Regions from separate parts of the Salinibacterium sp. SWN139 genome, predicted to be linked through region 2. Evidence: riboswitches for the same ligand, from Rfam matches in the RefSeq annotation. Region 2 holds a riboswitch; the other holds the start of a gene.

Region 1 (10,345 bases), on a different contig from region 2:
ATCATGGCACCCGCGAACTGGCGCGGATCTTCAGCAGACGAGACCGACTGCAGCTGCGCAAGGCCAGCAAGGCTCGCGGTATTCGCCTCGGGGTCAGGAACCAGGGTCACCACAGTGCCGCTGAGTAGTGATTCCCACGACAGCGGCGTATCGCCGAGGTCAGCGACTTGCGATGCGGATGTAGCCAGCACTACCGGGGTGCTCGCCACGTAGTCGGTGATCTCGAGCTCGGGGGCAGTGCGCCCCAACGAGTCGGCCATCGATGTGACGCGATCGAGCCAAGCCGCCGAGTCCGGAACCCACGCGTCGAGATCGCCGGCAGCACCTGAAGCGAAGAGAGCAGCGGTGTCTGCCGAAACGAGCGAACGGACTTCGGTTTCCGTGCAGTTGCCGTCGGCCTCATCGAACTCCGCCGCGACGATAGTGAGGGCAGGAGCAATCGACGGGTCAGCGGCGATTACGACAGGGCGAGTCTCTGTGCAGCCGCCCGCTAACGGCGCAACAGCATCCGAAATCCATCCAATTGCACCCAGTTGGATGCCAGCGAGAGAGAGTGCTGCAATGGCAACCAGTGCCACCGGCGCCAGCCACCAACGCTTCTTCCACCGTTGCCAAAAAGTTTTACGGTGTCGATGCCGTCGGGTGGTCACGAAGCTCTCCAGTCGGTGAGAAAGCGATTTGGGGTCGTCGGGTCGACCACTCGCTGTACACCAAACGCACATTACAACACCTGAAGAGAGAAAATCCAGCTAAAGTGAAGAATTTTACCCACGGCAGATGCCGATGCCAGACGAATGCTGGTGTCCCACATTCGGGGGACACAATTATGGCGCGTGCAGAACCGAACTGGATCGGTTTCGCACGCGCCATTTTCCGTTACTCAAGCAACGAAATTTAGGGCATTTCGCTAGTGCGCAAACGCCTCAATCGGCGGGCACGAGCAGACCAAATTGCGGTCGCCATACGCGTTGTCAACACGGCGTACCGGCGGCCAGTACTTGCCTGAAACGAGAGAGCTCAACGGATACACCGCTTGCTCACGCGAATACGAGTGATCCCAGTCGCCGGCGATCACCGAATGCGCCGTGTGCGGAGCGTTGATGAGGGGATTGTCGTCGGCTGGCCACGTTCCGGCCGCCACGGCATCCGCTTCTTCCTTGATGGCAATCATCGCGTGGATGAAGCGATCGAGCTCGGCGAGGTCTTCGCTCTCGGTAGGTTCAACCATGAGCGTGCCCGATACCGGGAACGACATCGTCGGAGCGTGGAAACCGTAGTCAATGAGGCGCTTGGCGACATCGTTGTTGTCGATGCCGGTCGCTTCCTTGAGGGGACGCAGATCGAGGATGCACTCGTGAGCAACGAGGCCGTTGTCTCCCGCGTACAGCACCGGGAAGTGCTCGCGTAGGCGCACCGCAATGTAGTTGGCCGAAAGCACAGCGGCACCGGTCGCGGCTTTGAGGCCAGCCGATCCCATCATGCGCACGTAGGCCCACGTGATCGGCAGAATGCTCGGGCTTCCGTACGGTGCAGCACTGACCGCTCCCCCGGCGTGAACATACGGGCCGGCAGCACCGGTCTGCATGTCGAAAGCCGGATGATGCTGGCTCTGCGCCATGGGGTGTCCAGGCAAGAACTTAGCCAAGTGCGCTTTCGCCACAACCGGACCAACGCCGGGACCGCCACCACCGTGAGGGATGCAGAAGGTCTTGTGCAGGTTGAGGTGGCTGACATCGCCGCCAAAGTCACCGAACCGCGCGTAACCGAGCAGAGCGTTGAGGTTGGCGCCATCGACGTACACCTGTCCGCCAGCATCGTGCACGGCCTGCGTGATTTCACGCACTTCGTGCTCGTAAACACCGTGGGTGGAGGGGTAGGTGATCATGAGGGCGGCGATTTCACTCGCGTGCTCGGCGATCTTGGCGCGCAGGTCGTCGAGGTCGACGTTGCCGAGATCATCGCAAGCCACCACAACGACACGCATTCCGGCGAGCATGGCGCTGGCGGCGTTCGTGCCGTGCGCACTCGACGGAATGAGGCAAATCGTGCGTTCCGGGTTGCCATTCGCGCGGTGATAGCCACGAATCGCGAGGAGCCCCGCGAGTTCGCCCTGGCTTCCGGCGTTTGGCTGCAACGACGCGGTGTCGTAACCGGTGACCTCAGTGAGCCACGACTCGAGGTGCGAAATCATGACGAGATAGCCCGACACATCTTCGGCCGGAGCGAAGGGATGGATGCCCGCAAATTCCGGCCAGCTCACCGCTTCCATCTCGGTCGCTGCGTTGAGCTTCATCGTGCACGAGCCCAGCGGGATCATGCCGCGGTCGAGCGCGTAATCCTTGTCGGCGAGGTACTTGAGGTAGCGCATCATGCTCGTCTCCGAGCGGTGCGTGTTGAACACCGGGTGCGTGAGGTACTCGCTCGTGCGGTTGAGATCCTTGGGGATTGTGGTGTCGTCGGGCGAGTAGCTGAAGAAGCCGCCCTCGAGCCCAAAGGCTTCCGCGAGATCATTCTCTTGCGCTGCGAGCATTCCGCCGTAAGGCTGCGTCGAGACTTCGTCGAAGCTCAAACGAACAGTGTCAGCATCCACAACATAAAGCAGGATGTCGCTCTCGAGCGCCTTGGTGGCTATCGCTTGCGCCTGGCCCTTTTTCGTCACCGACAGGGTGTCGAAGAAGGTCTCGTTCTCGACCGTGTAGCCGGCAGCGGTCAAGCGTGCTGCGAACTTCGCGGTGTCGTGGTGGATGCGCTGAGCGATTCGCTTGAGGCCCTGCGGTCCGTGATAAACGGCATACATGGATGCCATAACAGCGAGCAAAACCTGCGCGGTACAGATGTTGGAGGTCGCTTTCTCGCGGCGGATGTGCTGCTCCCGCGCCTGCAACGAAAGACGGTAGGCGGGGTCGCCAGCGGCATCCTGAGATACGCCGACGAGGCGGCCGGGCAACTGGCGTTCGAGGCCCTTGCGCACCGACATGTAGCCGGCGTGCGGTCCGCCGAAGCCCATCGGAACGCCGAAGCGTTGCGTGGTGCCGACGGCAACATCTGCGCCGAGTTCACCTGGCGACTTGAGAATCGTCAACGCAAGCAGATCAGCGGCAACAACGGCGAGTCCGCCGTGAGCTTTCACCGCAGCGATAACCTCGCTGGAATCCCACACGCGACCGGTTGCACCCGGGTATTGGATGAGCGCGCCGAAGCACTCCGGCAGCTCAGGGTTCGCACCGAGCGTTGCCAGGTCGATCTCAACAAGCTCAATTCCGAGAGCCTCCGCGCGGTTCGCCAGCAGAGCCTTGGTCTGCGGAAAAGTATCGGCATCCACGATGAACACGGGCGACTCCACGCGAGCCGCACGGCGCGCAAGGAGCATCCCCTCAACAGCGGCGGTGCCCTCATCGAGCATCGACGCGTTCGTCGTGGTCATTCCAGCAAGGTCAGCAACCATCGTCTGGAAGTTGAGGAGAGCCTCAAGGCGACCCTGGGAAATCTCCGGCTGGTACGGCGTGTACGCCGTGTACCAGCTCGGGTTTTCGAGCACGTTGCGCTTGATCACCGCGGGTGTGATGGTGTCGTAATAACCGAGACCGATCATGCTGCGACGAATCTTGTTTGCGCCAGCGAGAGCACGCAGTTCGGCGAGCGCTTCACGCTCGGAAGCAGGAGCCGGGATCGTGGAATTCACAATCGGAGTCTGGTGAATCGCCGGCGGAACCGCGGCATCCACGAGCGATTCAAGGCTGTCGTAGCCGACAGCGGCCAACATGCTGGCCTGGGCTGCGTCATCCGTGCCGATGTGGCGGTCAGCAAACGTGCCGCTGATGAAAGGGTTGGGCATTATTCGCCTGTCAATGCGGTGTATTCGTCGAGGCTGAGCATCGACGGGAGTTCAGTAAATTCGATCTTCACGAGCCAGCCTTCACCGAAGGGGTCACTGTTGACGAGTTCTGGGCTGTCGGCGACAGCATCGTTGGATTCGACGACGGTTCCCGCAACGGGAGCGAAGAGTTCGCCCACCGACTTGGTCGACTCAATCTCGCCGACGATCTTGCCCTCAGCGACGGTGGCGCCGACCTTGGGCAGATCAACGAAAACGATGTCGCCCAGCTTGCCTGCGGCGAAGTCGGTGATTCCGACCGTCGCGACATTGCCGTCAACCAACACCCACTCGTGCTCGGCGGTGTACTGCAATTCGCTCTTCTCAGCCATGATCAGGCCTCTCTTTTGTAGAAGGGTAGGGAAACAACGGATGCAGCAATGCGACTGCCCCGCACATCAATGTGAAGCTCGGTGCCGACTTCGCTCACGGCGGGGTCGACATAAGCCATCGCGATGGGGTGGCCCAGGGTCGGCGAGAGCGCACCCGAGGTAATGACGCCAACTTCTTTATCACCGTGAAAGAGCAGGTAGTCGGCGCGACCGGCGCGACGACCTTCAGCGGCGAGGCCGACGAGCACGCGGGCACCAGCATCCGGCCCGGCTTCGATCGCACTGCGACCGACGAAGTCGCCCTCCTTGCTGAGCGCAACAACGCGGCCGAGGCCCGCCTGCACGGGGAAGGTGCTGAGGTTGAGTTCGTGACCGTACAGCGGCATGCCCGCTTCGAGGCGGAGAGTGTCTCGGCACGCGAGACCGGCGGGCACGAGGCCGAGCGGTTCGCCGGCGACGGTGAGCGCTGCCCAGAGGTCGGCCGCGGCATCCACATGAATGTACAACTCAAAGCCGTCTTCGCCCGTGTAGCCAGTGCGACCGATAATGAGGTCGGTGCCATTGAAAGTGGCCGCGGTTTCGCGGTAGTACTTCAGTTCATCGAGCGGCGTAGCGAAGTCGCCGAGACCGGTGGTCGCTTCGAGGATGGCGCGCGAGACCGGACCCTGCACGGCGATGAGCGCGTAGTCGTCGCTCTCGTCGGTGACCACTACGTCAAAGTCGGCAGCGCGCTCGGTGAGAGCAGTTGCGGCAGCGAAACGGTTGCCTGCGTTCGCCACGACGAGGAAATGGTCGTCGGCAAGGCGATAGGTCACGAGGTCATCGATGATGCCGCCCGCCTCATTGAGCAACAGGCTGTACTTGGCTTGCGCCAAGGCAATACCCGAGAGCTTGCCCGCGAGTGCGTAGTCGAGGTACGCGCCAGCGTCAGCGCCGCGCACGTGAATCTCTGCCATGTGCGAGATGTCGAAAATGCCGGCAGCGGTGCGCACGGCATGGTGCTCGGCGAGGTCGGAGCTATACCGCACCGGCATCATCCACCCAGCGAAATCGGTGAACGCAGCACCGAGTTGCTCATGGATGCTGTGCAACGGCGAATACCTCACCGCGGTGGGCGAAGATTCAGCGGATGAAGCTTCAGAACTTGATACATCGGTCACGGAGTTCTCCTGGCGCATGGGCTAGTGAATAGAACTCCCCCTCTGTGATGAGCCTGAGAGCTTCACACGCTAAACGCTAGCGAGCTTTCACCGTCGGCGGAACCTCAGGGTGATGCGAGGTTCTCTTTCCAGAGTGGCCAGTGCGGTGCGGTACGTGAACCTGAGAGATTGGCGGGGAGGCTTGCTCCTTCGGTGCCGGCCTGGCGCTTGCCAATTTCAGTTGACTAGCGCTGGGTGCCCGGCTCTCCCGCATCGTGTTGCGGCCCGATGTTCAGTTGTGAGTTCAGCATAGCAATGTGGGGAGGGCAATCGCGTTACAGGAGCGCTGAACTGAGCAACAAACTGGTCTCGCTGTTCACGACACCTTCCACATTTCGCATGCGGGCCAGCACCCGGTCGAAGTTGCTGAGGCTGTCGGTGCGGATGTCTGCCACCAGATCCCAGGCGCCGTTGGTGGTGTGAAGTTCATGGATCTCGGGCAGGCCTCGCAACTGGCTGATCACAGAGTCCGTCGATCGCCCTTCTACCTCCACAAAGGCAATCGCCCGAATAAACGAGGGGTCGCGATCTTCCCGAATACGAATCGAGAAACCGAGCACTGTGCCGTTGCTCACGAGGCGATCGATACGGCTCGTGACGGTCGCGCGGGTGACGTTAAGGCGACGCGAGAGGCTCGCCACGGACTCGCGCGCATCGGCTCGAAGCGCGGCGAGGAGGCGACGATCGAGGTCATCTAAGTCAGACATACACAAAGTGTATAATTTAGCATTGCATTATGCCTAGTTATTGGCCGGAAATAGCGTCGACTGGGAGTTGTAGCTACATAGTGCACATTCGTAACGTAGGAAGCACGATTACCGCAACGAAAGGAGTGACCATGGTTCACTACGTAGACGTCAACAACATGCGCCGCTGGATTGCCGACACCGGCATCGAGCCAATCATTATGGGCATCGTGGGTTACCTCGAACAGGATTATGCCAAGTGGCCCCAGTTCGACAAGTCACCTCGCGTTGCCGCCCACTCCCCCGAAGGCGTCATCGAATTGATGCCGACGAGCGATGGCGAAACGTACGGCTTTAAGTATGTCAATGGCCACCCATCCAACCCTGCACTGGGCTTCCAGACCGTGACTGCGCTCGGCATGCTTGCCCGCGTCGACAACGGCTACCCCACCTTCTTCTCGGAGATGACCCTACTTACGGCGTTGCGCACCTCTGCGACCTCCGTCATGGCCGCGCGCGCTTTGGCTCGCCCCGACTCCAGTGTTCTCGCCCTCATCGGCACCGGCACTCAGTCTGAGTTCCAGGCACTCGGCTTCCGCGCCGGCCTCGGCATCACGAGCCTGCGCGTCTGGGACACCGACCCCGCCGCGATGGACAAGTTCATCCGCAACGTTGAGCCACTCGGTTTCGACATCGTGCGCGCAACCTCAGCAGCAGACGCTGTTGCGGGCGCCGACATCGTCACCACGTGCACCGCCGACAAGAAGAACGCGACGATTCTCACCGCCGACATGATTGAACCCGGCATGCACCTCAACGCCATTGGCGGCGACTGCCCGGGCAAGACAGAACTCGAAGAGGCCATCGTGCGCAACTCGACCGTGTTCGTCGAGTTTCCCGAGCAAACCCGCATCGAGGGCGAAATTCAGCAGGTTGAAGCGGACTCCCCCATCACCGAGCTGTGGGAAGTTCTCGCCGGAACCGCGACGGGCCGCAGCTCCGCTGAGGAAGTGACACTCTTCGACTCCGTTGGCTTCGCGATCGAAGACTTCTCGGCACTGCGCTACGTCTTCGACGCTGTTCGCGACACCGACTATGCAACGAACCTTGACCTGATTGCCGACCCTGCTGACCCCAAGGATCTGTTCTCGCTCGTGTCGCGCGTTCCTGTACTGACCGCGTAGGCCACCGATGAGCGTTCAGGCCCCTTCGGCCGCTGTTCTCATCCGCCCGCACCGTTTCACACCGAATAGCCAAACTGCGGGCGACAATGCCTTCCAGTCGACTGACCCCAGCCGCACTCCGGATGAGATTGCTCGCGCCGCGTACGACGAGTCCACCCAGGTGGCCGAGACGTTGCGTGACGCGGGCGTCAACATCCACGTGTTTGAGGATGAGGAGAGCACTCGGCCCGACAGTGTGTTCCCGAACAACTGGTTCTCGACGCACAGTGGTGGCCGCGTTGCGGTGTATCCGATGTTTGCTCCAAACCGGCGCACCGAGCGACGCACCGATGTCATTGAAATGTTGAAGCATGACTTTCGGGTGCAGGATGTCGTGGACTATTCCGGATTAGAGCACGACGGCATCTACCTTGAGGGCACCGGCGCGATGGTCATCGACCACACCAACCGGGTCGCGTATGCGGCAGAATCGCACCGCGCCAACCCGCTCGCGCTCGAACGGTTCTGCGCATCCTTCGGCTATGAGCCAATGATGTTTGAGGCCCGCGACAGCCACGGTGTGCCGATTTATCACACCAACGTCATGATGTGCATTGCGACCGACTTCGCCATGATCGGGCTCGATCTGATTACGTCGGGAGATCGCCGCATGGAAATGGCCGAGCGCCTGACCGCCCCCGGTCGCACGCTGATCGACCTCACGGCTGAGCAGATTGCTAACTTTGCGGGAAATGCTCTCGAGCTGAGGACTCCGAACGGCCGCATCTTGGCCCTCTCAAACCGCGCACTCGCGAGTCTCACTCGCGCTCAGCGCTCGGTGATCGAAGCCAGCTGCGAGATCGTGCCGCTCGACATTCCGACGATCGAGTTGGCCGGTGGCTCAGTGCGCTGCATGGTGGCCGGCATCCATTTGGATCGTCGTTCACGCATGGCCGCGGATGTTGCCGCCGGCGTTCCTGCTGCCGACGCTGCCGAAGCAGCCCCGACAGCAGGCGCCTAGCCAATCTGTGGTGGAAGCGGGTCCCTCCGCCTTCGCCACAGACCTCAGCGACCTGCGCCACCAGTGGTGTCGCAGGGTGCTGGGCGTTCGCTAACTGCAGTTCGGGCGGCAGTCGCGCTGTGACAACGCCTCAAGCATCACGTTACTGAGCTCAGTGGGGTTGTTTGCTTGGTAGGCCGTTCCACCGGTGACCTGGGCGATCTTTCGCATCGCTTCGACGTCGGTGTCTGGGCCAATTCCGACGAGAACCACGGGAACGGGCTCATCTGTGTTGACATCGATCATTGCGTTCAGCTCGTCAACCAGCGTCTCCAAGGAAATGCCGTTGTCGTCTTCGTTGCGACCATCGGTGATCAGAACCACTGAGTTGACTTTGTCGGGATCAAAGTCGTCTCGCACATGGGTGACCGCAGCGAGCACGGTGTCATTGAGGCCGGTGTAGCCGTTGATGCGCGACGGTAGAGTGTCGATGATTTCCTGAAGACTCTCAACATGCTCCGGGTCATTCATCGATCGGATGCCTGCAACGTCTTCCCAGTCTTCCTCGCCAACACGCTCCTTCGAGAAGAGCCACATGCCCAGCTCATCATCCTCTGAAAGCGTGCTGAAGGCATCCTCAGCCGAGTTCTGGAACATCTCGATGCGGCGCTGACCATCCCACGCTCGTTCCAGCATGGAACCTGACACATCAACAACCGTGAGGATGCGTGAGCGCAGGTTGAGAGAGTTCCAGTTGCGCAGGATACTGACGAGTTCGTCGGTGTCTCCCACCGACTTGGTGGCTACGGGCGCGGCGATAACACCGGAAGCGAGGATCTCACCTTCACCAGCGTTATCGCGGAAGCCCTCGGCGTTCAATACCTGCGAAGAGCCGCGAACAAGATCAGCGAACTCCTCAAGCAGCTTCGTGCGCGCCGTTTCGATCTCAGCGAGCTCCGTTTGTTCTTCTTCGGTGAGGCGCGAGGCTTCAACTTCGCTCAGAGTGGAGTTCTCCACGACCACGAACGGATAGGTCAGCGCAACAGTTCCTTCGGACGGGTAGAGCGCCACCAGAGGCTCGTCAGGGCTCGACGCGTTGTGCTCCACGATCTCTCGTTCCGTCGCGAGAGCAACCGTTCGTGAGTCAGAGATCTGAAGCTCAGCGAACGCCGCCTTTGTCGAATCGGGAATCGAGCGCCCGAGATTCATCAGCACACGATCAAAGTCTTCAGCATCGCCATCCGCAGCAAGATCATTGAGAGTCGCGAGCGCGATCATGCTGGACGATGACGACTCGGGGTCGGGCAGAAGCGTGCGGTACCGACCGTCGAGGATCGCACCCCAGCCCACCTCCGACGCTTCGAATTCAGCGACCTTCACGGCCGGGGTTGCCAGCACAAGCGGGCTCGATGCGATCGAATCCCACTCCTGCGTCTTGGGGATTTCGCGTCCGAGAGCGGTCGCGGTGCTTTCCACTCGGTTCAACCAAATCGGCGAATCAGGAATCCAGGCGTCAGCACCAGTGGAGGTGCCGGATGCCAGCAATGCCGCGGTATCCGCGGAGCGCTGCGTCACGATTGTGGCCGAGAGGCACTGACCAACGTGCTCCGCATTGAAAGCATTCGCGACGGTTTGGACGGTCGACGAAATGGTGGGATCGGTGACGACGACAAGTTCGGTGGCATTCGGGCATCCGAAAGTCTGGGCCACAAAATCGTCGAGCTTGTTCTGGGCAGCAAGCGCTACGAGAGCGCCACCACCGGCGAGGGACAGGGTGAGCAGGGTTGCGAGGACGGGTGTACTAGCGCGGAGGAACCAGGATTTAATTGTTCTGGAACGGTGGCGGGGTCGGGACACAGGGGGACTCCATCGATCACGGGTGCACTTGATTTCGGGGGAACCAAGAGTTGACCCCCTTTCGGGGGCCTACACAATAGTGACACAATTTCGCTTCAATAAAACGGCCTTACACAGGTTATTCTCAGTATCGTTGCGTGAAACCAACGAATATCCCGGTGAGACGCCTGACTTTCTCTCCTCGCGCAAGATCTTTGCATGGGGATAAAGTGCTTACTGGCCTCTAACGCCGTT
Region 2 (10,345 bases):
CCGCCATGGAGGAGGCCGAGCCAACCTCGCCCTGACATCCGACCTCGGCGCCCGAGATGGAAGCCATGCGCTTGTAGAGCACGCCCACGGCCGCGCTGGCCAGCAAGAAGCGCACGGTAGCGTCATCCTTTGTCGCTTGGTCGGCGTCTTTCATACCTGGTGCGTAATGGGTCGCGTAGAACAGCACGGCCGGGATGATGCCAGCAGCACCGTTGGTGGGGGCGGTGACGACCCGGCCACCCGAGGCATTTTCTTCGTTGACGGCTAGGGCAACGAGGTTGACCCATTCCTGCCAAAAGTTCGGATCGCGGTTGGGGTCTTCTTCGCGTAGGCGTCGGTGCCACTCGGGAGCCCGACGCCGCACCCTCAAATTGCCGGGCAGGTTGCCGGTGCGTTCTAGGCTGTTGTTCTTGCACTCGTCCATGACATCGCGGATGTGCAGGAGCCCAGCAACCACCTCAGACTCGGGGCGGCGCGCCAACTCGTTGCGCAACATCACGCCGCTGAAGCTGAGCCCTTCGGCGCGACAGTGCGCGAGCAATTGCGCTGCAGTGCGGAACGGCAGCGGGTCTGCCACAGCGGCTGGGCCGCTAGAGGAGCTGCCATCACGGTTGTCGCCCTCCCGATAGATGAAACCGCCACCGATCGAGAAGTAGGTTGCCTCGAGAATTGCGGTGCCATCCGCATCGTATGCCGCAAAGCGCATGCCGTTCGGATGCCCGTCGAGCACGGTGAGCGGGTGCAGGGCGATGTCGGACTCGCGGAACGGCAGATCGTGACTCGCGCCCAAGCGCAGCAGCCCAGATTCTTCGATGCGGGCCAGAATCTGTTCCATCTCTGCGGGGAGAACCTGGTCGGGGAGCTTGCCCTCCAAGCCAATGAGTACCGCGCTCATCGTGCCGTGGCCAGCACCGGTTGCGGCGAGAGAACCGTAGAGGCGAACGCTGAGAGTGTCGACAGCGTCGAGCATCCCGTGGTCGGAAAGATCAGCGGCGAAGGACGCAGCCGCGCGCATGGGGCCGACCGTGTGTGAACTGGAGGGGCCGATGCCGACCGTGAACAGATCGAAGCTGCTGAGGGGCACCTCTTCGAGCGAGGGCGTTGGTACTTCAGTTCGGGGGGTCAGATTGCGAATGGCCACGGTGACTCCGTTTCTTCACCGCACAGCGTCGTACGGGTGTCGTCGAGTCCTCTCCGCTCTGTATCGGGCCTGAGAGTTTCCGCACGCTTGTGGCGTTGCGTTGCCCCGTCGGCGAGTCGGACAGGGCCGACTGCTTTTCAGAGTTGCCTATCCACTGCGGTACTGGGGCCTGAGAGATTCCCGGAGAGGGTTTGCTCCTACGGCGCCAACCAACGATCGGAAGGACTCTCCCGCAGCGGAATGACGGCTGTTCACTTGTGCCCTCAGCATACACTTGAGCCTGCCTCGCAGACCCGTCAATCTCGCGCCGGACTGGTGCTCAGTCGAGCGGGCGTTCCACCACTCAGCGCTGCGAAACGCACGCTCGTGAAGACCGTTTAGTCCTCGGGGTCTGAGGGATCGATCGGCTCGTGGTGGTCAGCGTTTGTCACTCCACGGCGCCAGTAACCGTCGGCTGTTACTTGCTGCTTGGGGAGGCCAAGCTCGCGGCGCAGGTAGCGCCGAAGCGGAACCAGGGTGGTGGCTTCGCCGGCGAGGAACACGAAGGTGGATTCACCGATCTCACCGAGCGCGCGTAGCGCGGCTTCCAGCTGCCCAAGACCGTCACGGCGATAGAACCACTCGGCATCCATGCGCGCCTTTAGCTCGTCGCTGAAGTAGCTCTCAAGGCTTTCGTCGGCGACGTCGAACAGGGCGGTGATGTTTACCGAGGTGGGGAGCATGTCGATCCAGCGCGAGGCTGCAGGGAACGCCGTTTCGTCCGCGATCAGGATGACGTGGGTTGCGCCAACGGGCAGCAGTCGTGATCCCCGCGGACCGGCGATCACGAGGCTGTCGCCAGCGGCGGCTTTTCCGGCCCAGGCGGAGGCGGGCCCCTCGTCTCCGTGGACGACGAAGTCGATGTCGAGCTCGTGACGACCAGCATCGGTGCGGAAACCGAGCGGGGTGTAGTCACGCGAGATAACCTTGCCCTCGCCCTTGGGCTTCTTGATTCCATCGGCGGTCATCGTGGGTGCAGTGAGCACGCCGGTTGCGGGATCGGGAAAGAATACTTTGACGTGGTCGGTGGGGCCACTGCTGACAAATCCGGCGAGTTCATCACCGCTGAGGGTAATGCGCGCAATCGACGGCGCCGGGTGGCTGACGGCGCTCACCGTCAGGTGGCGGATGACGAGGGGATGCTTGACGGAGTCACGTTCAATTGTCATAGGCGATGGGCGCGGGCGCCAGCTCATTTCGATAAAAGTTAGGCTTACCTAACTACTGTAACCCTCGCGAGCGGGGAGAGCTAGAGCGACGGCGCGGTTTCTGTCGTCGTGATGGAGATCTCGCCCTCGAGCGAGCGATGCACGGGGCACTTATCGGCAATGACGAGAAGCGAAGCACGTTGCTCGGCAGTGAGGTCGCCCTCGAACGTGAGCTCGCGTGTGAAATGCTCGACCATTCCTTCGGTCGAGGTGCAGTGCTCGCACGCGGCCGCGTCGATACGCTCGCGACTCAGCCGAACGCTGACCGACTTCAACGGCATCTTTTTGCGGTCGGCGTACATCCTGATGGTGATGGAAGTGCAGCTTCCGAGCCCGGCCAAGACAAGGTCATAGGGCGCTGGGCCATGATTTTCGCTCAGCGGTGCAGGCTCATCAGAGATGAGCTCGTGACCCGAAGCAAAGACGCGCTGTTCGTAGCGCGCAGGGCCGCTCTCGGTGACGATCACCGAGCTGCCATCGGCGGTGATCGAGGCGCTCGGGTGGGCGACGACCGGAGGAGTCTTCGGTCCAGCACTGCTCGCCCGCTGTTCTGGGGCTGCGGTGTGGTCGAAAGCATAGCGAGCCGACCAGGCCGCGATCATGCTGGCCGCGAAAGCAGCATCATCACGATTGCTCAGGAGATGATCCGCACCATCGAGCGCCACGAACGACTTGGGGTGCTTCGCTGTTTCGAAGATCTCCCGCGCGTTGTCGATGCCCACGGTCTGATCGATGGGGGAGTGCATGACCAAAAGTGCGGCATCCAGATCACGCAGTCGAACCGACTGCGGCTGTGCGGCAATGTCATCGAGGAGTTGTTTGCGGATGCGGAACTCGCGGCCGCCCAGCTGAACCATTGCTTCTCCCGCAGTCACAATTTCCTCGCTCGCGTGGGCGAACAGATTCGTGATGTGGGCAGGATCGCTGGGACTGCCGAGCGTGACGACAGCACGCGTCGAGGGCACGCGATGGGCTGCAGCGAGCACGGCGGCTCCGCCCAGGGAGTGGCCAATGAGGATCGTGGGGGCGCGGTAGTTGGTGCCGAGATACTCAGTGGCGGCCACAACATCATCGATGTTTGAGCTGAAGTTGGTGTTAGAAAAATCACCGTCGGAGCCGCCCAAGCCAGTGAAGTCGAAGCGCAAGACGGCGATGCCGTAGTCAATGAGTGCTTTCGAAATGCGTGAGGCAGCGAATGAGTCCTTCGAACACGTGAAGCAGTGAGCGAAGAGCGCGTAGGCGGAAGGGGTGCCTTCGGGGAGGTCGAGGCGGGCCGCCAGCATGGAGCCGTTGGAGCCGGGGAATTCGATCTTCATTGTCCGTTACCGCTTTCGTGTCGACTTGCTCCAGCGTTTCTTATCCGGATACCGGATGCAACGCCCCCATGCTCTCAGTTCTTCCCGTTAACGCCGGAACGGCTGGCAAAGACCGTGTCTTCGCCAGCCGTTCCGAAAAGAAAATTACTCTGCGGCACCTGCAAGCGAACCGCTGATCTGGTCGCCGGAGGGGTCGTAGACGAGGCACAAGATCTCGCGGTCGCCCTCTGACCAGCTGCCCTCGGTGGGGTAGTACCAGGAGAAGTCGTAGACCGAGTCTTCGTACTCTGCGCCGATGAAGGTTCCGAACTCTGCGTAGCAGTCAGCCGTTGCCTGATCTTCAATTGCGGAGTCACCGGGGAAATCACCGTCGGCCATGTAGGACGCCGCGTAAACCTCTGCATCGTGCGGCTCGGCGCAGTCGATGGTCTTGGTGCTGGAAACTTCGCCGCCGTCTTGGTTGCCGACTTCGCAGTCACCAATAACGAGGCTGAAGATATCTTGAGTGGTGCCGGCTCCGGGGTCGACGGCATCCGAAATTTCGTTCGTAACTTGATCGATGATGCTGCAGCCACTGAGCGCCACAGCTGCAACAGCAATGGTGGCGATGGCGAGCGTCCGGCGCCAGATGTTATCTGTCGTCATAGAAGTGGGTCTCTTTCGTCTGAGGTGATAACGCTTCGTTCTTCTCAAGCTTAGTGAAATTCAGCACATTCACAGGTGGAAGAAGCGGGAAAAACGCTAATGAGAGCCCAAAAACCCTAGAACTTCGTCGTGAAGTACGCCATTTGTTGCCAGAGCGTTACCTTCCCACGGTCCGGGAACGCCTTCAACAGAAGTGAAACGACCGCCGGCTTCCAACACAATGGGGATCAGAGCCGCCATATCGTAGGGCTTCAAATCGAATTCGCCCACGACATCGAGCGCACCTTCGGCGAGCAACATGTACGCCCACATATCGCCGATCGCGCGCGAACGCCACGTGGCACGAGTCAACGCAACGACAGCATCGAGGCGACCAGCTTCATCCCAGCCCGGCAGGCTGTTGTAGCTGATGGATGCCGCCTCAAGCGAGGACACCTTGCTCACTGAGATCTGTTCAGGCTCGCCATCGCGGGCCTGAGCGAAAGCGCCGTGACCGGTGGCCGCCCACCACCGCTTACCAAGAGCGGGGGAACTGACCACTCCAACCTGGGGCACACCATCGATGACGAGCGAGATAAGTGTTCCCCAGATGGGGACGCCGCGCAAAAAGTTTGAGGTGCCATCGATGGGATCGATAATCCACTGGCGGTTCGAGTCTCCGGCCTCGCCATACTCTTCTCCGAGAATCGAGTCTCCGGGGCGGGCAGCAGCAATTCCGGCACGGATGCTGCGCTCAACAGCTTTGTCGGCATCCGTGACCGGCGTGCGGTCGGGCTTAGTCGTGACTTCGAGATCGAGCGCGGTGAAGCGGTCGAGCGAGATGAGGTCGGCATCGCCGGCAAGGGCGAGCGCGAGGGAAAGATCGTCGGCGAGAGTGTATTCGGTCACGACTACACGCTAGCGGAACCGAGTGTCGTGATGAGCCGCTGGAACGAGTCGAGGCGCAACTTACCGACCTCGCCGAGCGCTCCGGCTGCGACCGCTTCAGCGATCGCGCAGTCGGGGGCATCAGGCAAGTGAGTGCAGCCGCGCGGACACTCTTCGGCAAGCTCGGCCAAGTCGGTAAACGACGACAAGATCTTGCTCGGGTCGATGTGACCGAGGCCAAAAGATCGAACTCCGGGAGTATCGACGACCCAGCCGGTGCCCACGCGATACGAAATGGTTGACGACGACGTGTGACGCCCGCGCCCCGTGACTGCGTTGACATGGCCGACCGCGCGATTAGCGTCGGGCACAAGAGCATTTACGAGCGTCGATTTGCCCACTCCCGAGTGGCCAACCGCAACCGTAGTGTGCCCGTCGAGAAGGGCGCGCAGCTCGTCGAGGGGAACCTCATCCGAACGGCTCTCGATCACTGTCAGATCGAGACCGGCAAAGTTCTCCAAGAACGGCGCCGGATCTTGCAGGTCAGTCTTGGTGATGCACAGGATGGGATCAATCCCCGCATCAAAGGCCGCCACGAGATAGCGGTCGACGAGTCTCGGTCGCGGCTCCGGGTCGGCGGCGGCAACAACGATGAGCATCTGGTCGGCGTTGGCGACAATGATGCGTTCGACGGCATCCGTGTCGTCGGCGCTGCGGCGAAGCAGTGTGGCGCGCTCTCGGATGCGCACGATGCGCGCGAGAGTGCCTTCGGTGCCGGTCGTATCGCCGACGAGGTCGACCCAGTCACCCGTAACGACCGACACTTTGCCCTGTTGGTTGCGGCCGAGTTCGCGGGCACGAGCGGCGATGATTTGGCGTTCGTCTGGCGTTCCCTCGTCTACCCAGACGCCGTAGCGGCCCCGATCGACGCTAAAGACGCGTCCTTCGATGGCGTCCGCGTGGTCGGGGCGAATCTTGCTCCGTGGCTTATTCGCCTTGGGGTTCGGCCGCATGCGAATCGAACTCTCATCGTATTCGCTGTACTTGCGGTCATCATCGTCGTCATCGCCCGTGAGCCAACTCATCGTTAGAGCAATCCGAGAGTGTCAGTGGTCAGCGGAGCATCGCCGACGAGCGTGCGCCACAGTTCTGGGAACTGGGGGAGCGTCTTGGCGGTGGCGTCGATACCCTCAATCTCCACGCCTTCAATGGCAAGGCCAATGATGGCGCCAGCCGTGGACATCCGGTGGTCTTCGTAGCTGTGCCACACGCCACCGTGGAGTTCGGCTGGCTCAATGTGGAGACCGTCGTCGAGTTCGGTGACGGCTCCGCCGAGCGCCTTGATCTCGGTGCGTAAGGCTGCGAGACGGTCGGTTTCGTGGCCGCGCAAGTGACCGATTCCCGTGATTGTGCTCGCGGACGACGCGAGTGCTGCAATCGCCACGATTGCGGGAGCGAGCTCACCACCGGTAGAAAGGTCGAGCTCAATTCCGGGGTAGCGCTGGCCGCCCACGACGCCTACGCCGCCATCGACAGTGAGCGCGCCATCTTTGCGAGTGACTGTCGCCCCGAAAAGGGGAAGTAGCTGCTCAAGGTCAGCACCGACCTGAGTGGTTGACTCTGGCCAGCCTTCAATCGTGACAGTTCCGCCGGCCACGATCGCGGCAGCCAAGAACGGCGCTGCATTAGAGAGGTCGGGCTCGAGCGCCACGTCGATCGCGCGGATGGGGCTAGCGGGAACAACCCACACCCCGGGTTCCGGACTCTCGACCGTGACCCCACGTGCAGCAAGGCATGCCACCGTCATTTCAATGTGCGGCATGCTCGGCAGCTTGTCACCGGTGTGACGCAACGTGAGTCCGTTCTCGAAGCGTGCTGCCGCGAGAAGAAGACCAGAAACGAATTGGCTGGATGCCGAAGCATCGATGCTGACGTCGCCGCCGGCAACCGTGCCCATGCCATACAGGCTGAAGGGGAGGGTTCCGCGACCGTCGTCGGACACATCCACGCCGAGCGCTCGCAGTGAGTCAATCGTGGTGCGCATGGGACGACGAAGGGCTGCTTCGTCGCCGTCGAAAGCGACCGGCCCGAGGGCGAGCGCCGCAACGGGCGGCAAGAAACGCATGACCGTTCCCGCGAGACCGCAATCGATTGAGGTGCCACCTTCGAGCTCGCCCGGGGTGATCTGTAGGTCGGGACCAAAAGCGTTCCCCGTTGCGATCTCGTCAATTCTCACGCCGAGCGCGCGGAGAGCCTGAATCATGAGAGCGCTATCGCGCGAATGAAGGGGCGAGTGCAAACGAGAGGGGCCATCAGCGAGGGCAGCCAAGACCAGTTCGCGGTTCGTGAGACTCTTGCTGCCCGGCAAACTCAGCGACGCTGCGAGGGCATGCGAAACGGTGGGCGCAGGCCAGTTTCCGGGCACCGTGGTGTCTGGCACCGTCTCGTCGTCATACGGGCTGAATTCTGGGTTGGAATACTTAGATACGAACATCAGTTACTAAGAGTATCGGCGTTTAAGACCCCACGGAGGAGGCGCCCGTATGACCGCAGTACTGAACACTCAGCAGGATGCCGTCATCAGCGAACTAGAATTGTCGCTAATGACTACCGACAGAGTTGAGCCCAGCGCTACCGATGCTGCCGCTGACGAGAAGCGACGACAGTTTGAAGAGCAAGCGCTGCCCTTTATGGACCAGCTTTTTGGCGCTGCCATGCGTATGACCCGCAACCCCACCGACGCTGCAGATCTCGTTCAAGAGACCTTTGTAAAAGCGTTCCAAGCATTCGGGCAATACCAGCAGGGCACCAATTTGAAGGCCTGGTTGTACCGCATCCAGACCAACACCTTCATCAACATTTATCGCAAGAACCAGCGCAATCCTTATCAGGGCACGATCGATGAGCTCGAAGACTGGCAATTGGGTGGCGCAGAATCTGTCACCCAGTCGGTGTCAACCCGGTCTGCTGAGGCTGAAGCGATTGATCACCTGCCCGACAGCGCGGTGAAGGATGCCCTGCAGTCGATTCCCGAAGACTTCCGCCTCGCGGTCTACTTCGCCGACGTTGAGGGCTTCTCCTATCAGGAGATCGCCGACATTATGAAAACCCCCGTAGGCACCGTAATGAGCCGACTGCACCGTGGCCGTCGTATGTTGCGCGAACTACTGGCCGACTACGCGCGTGACCGCACCCCCGGCACGCCAGCAGCATCAAGGAGCACCAAATGACCGACTGCGGTTGTGAAAAAGCAAAAGCTGAACTCGAGGAATACCTCGACCGCGAACTCAACGAGGCCGACTTTCAGGATGTCTCAAACCATCTCGACAACTGCGAATCCTGCTCGAGCGAACACCTTGTGGCACTCGCGTTGAAGCTCAAGGTCAAGCAGGCCTGCCGTGAGACGGCACCAGATGATCTGCGCAGCGCGATCTTGTCGAAGCTGGCGGGCGCCTAAACACTCTCTAGCGCTGAGCGCCTACAGCTGCTCACTTGCTAACGCAAAAGCGGGCATCCTCCGAAGAGGATGCCCGCTTTTGTCATTAACGCGGGTGCGGTTACGGCTGGGTAATCGCGTGGTCGATCAGTTCGGCCTGCTCCAGCGCGCTGCGCTTCGACGAACCGGTCGCCGGTGAGGCGGATGCCGGACGCGAGGCGAGCTTGATCTCGCGCGACTCAAGGTGGCGCTGAAGTTCCAAGCTAATGAACGGCCAAGCACCCTGGTTCTCGGGCTCATCCTGAGTCCACACGATGTCTGCGTTCGGGTACTGGCTGAGAACCACATTCATGTCAGCAACGGGGAGCGGGTAGAACTGCTCCATGCGCACCACGGCAATGTGCTTGATCTCGCGCTTGTCGAGTTCGGCGACGATGTCGTAGTAGGTCTTGCCCGACGTCACGATGACGCGAGTGACGGCCAACTTGTCGTCGAGACGAACATCGTCGAGAACGGGCTCGAAGCGACCACTCGTGAAGTCGGCAACATCACTGGTGGCACCGCGCAGGCGAAGCATCGCCTTCGGGGTGAACACGATCAGCGGACGGCGCGGACGCGAGTAGGCCTGGCGGCGCAGCAAGTGGAAATACGATGCCGGCGTCGACGGGCGTGCCACGATCATGTTGTTCTCGGCACACATCTGCAAGTAGCGCTCGATGCGGGCGGAGGAGTGATCGGGGCCCTGGCCCTCATAGCCGTGTGGCAGCAGCATGACGACGCTTGAACGTTGCGCCCACTTCTGCTCGGCGCTCGAAATGAACTCGTCTACGACGATCTGAGCGCCGTTGGCGAAGTCGCCGAACTGGGCTTCCCACATGACGAGAGCGTCGGCGCGCTCGACCGAGTAGCCGTACTCGAAGCCGAGAGCGGCGTACTCGCTGAGCAGCGAATCGTAGATCCAGAAGCGTGATTGGTTCTCGGAAAGGTTTTGCAGCGGCAACCACTCTTGACCGTTTTCGCGGTCGTGGAGCACAGCGTGACGCTGAACAAACGTGCCGCGGCGAGCATCCTGACCGGCCATACGCACCGGGGTGCCTTCGAGAAGCACAGAACCGATTGCGAGCAACTCGGCGAAAGCCCAGTCGATGCCGCCCTTGCGGCTCATGTCGGTGCGCTTCTTCAGCAGGGCCTGCAACTTCTTGTGCACGGTGAAGTTTGCCGGTGGGTTAGCGTGCGCATCGCCAATGAGCTGAACAACACTCTCGTCGATGCCCGTCGTGATGGGCTCCCCGATCGCATCGTCGCGCTGCGAGCCGGGACGCTCGAGGTCAGAAACTCCGTTGCCATCCTTGGTGAGGATCGGCATCGAACCGGTCTGAGCGGCGTGCGTTTCGGCAAAAGCGCGCTCGAGGCGGTCTTGGAAGTCCTGGTGGCTGGCTTCGTACTCTTCCTGAGTGATGTCGCCACGACCAACGAGACCCTCGGTGTAGAGGGTTCGAACGGACCGCTTCGCTTCGATCAAGTTGTACATGAGCGGCTGCGTCATCGAGGGGTCGTCACCCTCGTTGTGGCCACGGCGGCGGTAGCAGATGAGGTCGATCACAACATCGCGGTGGAACTTCTGGCGGTAAGCGAAGGCGAGCTCGGCAACGCGAACAACAGCTTCGGGGTCGTCACCGTTCACGTGGAAGAT

What was found. Region 2 has a riboswitch for glycine ahead of I6E74_RS13120 (L-serine ammonia-lyase). Riboswitches for the same ligand answer to the same signal wherever they lie in the genome.
Region 1: another riboswitch for glycine. It lies ahead of gcvT (glycine cleavage system aminomethyltransferase GcvT); the one in region 2 lies ahead of I6E74_RS13120 (L-serine ammonia-lyase).

What each region holds. Positions count from the first base shown of each region.
Region 1 is NZ_JADYWV010000003.1:165,283-175,627, forward strand. Features, by position in the region: gene I6E74_RS10745 (VWA domain-containing protein) at 1-578, opposite strand, end outside; gene gcvP (aminomethyl-transferring glycine dehydrogenase) at 908-3,835, opposite strand; gene gcvH (glycine cleavage system protein GcvH) at 3,835-4,206, opposite strand; gene gcvT (glycine cleavage system aminomethyltransferase GcvT) at 4,209-5,366, opposite strand; glycine riboswitch at 5,505-5,626, opposite strand; gene I6E74_RS10765 (Lrp/AsnC family transcriptional regulator) at 5,681-6,112, opposite strand; gene I6E74_RS10770 (ornithine cyclodeaminase) at 6,244-7,275, shown strand; gene ctlX (citrulline utilization hydrolase CtlX) at 7,283-8,275, shown strand; gene I6E74_RS10780 (VWA domain-containing protein) at 8,366-10,111, opposite strand.
Region 2 is NZ_JADYWV010000004.1:3,680-14,024, forward strand. Features, by position in the region: gene I6E74_RS13120 (L-serine ammonia-lyase) at 1-1,141, opposite strand, end outside; glycine riboswitch at 1,289-1,384, opposite strand; gene I6E74_RS13125 (siderophore-interacting protein) at 1,519-2,349, opposite strand; gene I6E74_RS13130 (bifunctional alpha/beta hydrolase/OsmC family protein) at 2,430-3,704, opposite strand; gene I6E74_RS13135 (septum formation family protein) at 3,849-4,349, opposite strand; gene I6E74_RS13140 (inositol monophosphatase family protein) at 4,446-5,237, opposite strand; gene rsgA (ribosome small subunit-dependent GTPase A) at 5,240-6,301, opposite strand; gene aroA (3-phosphoshikimate 1-carboxyvinyltransferase) at 6,304-7,710, opposite strand; gene I6E74_RS13155 (sigma-70 family RNA polymerase sigma factor) at 7,820-8,446, shown strand; gene I6E74_RS13160 (anti-sigma factor) at 8,443-8,673, shown strand; gene I6E74_RS13165 (multifunctional oxoglutarate decarboxylase/oxoglutarate dehydrogenase thiamine pyrophosphate-binding subunit/dihydrolipoyllysine-residue succinyltransferase subunit) at 8,774-10,345, opposite strand, start outside.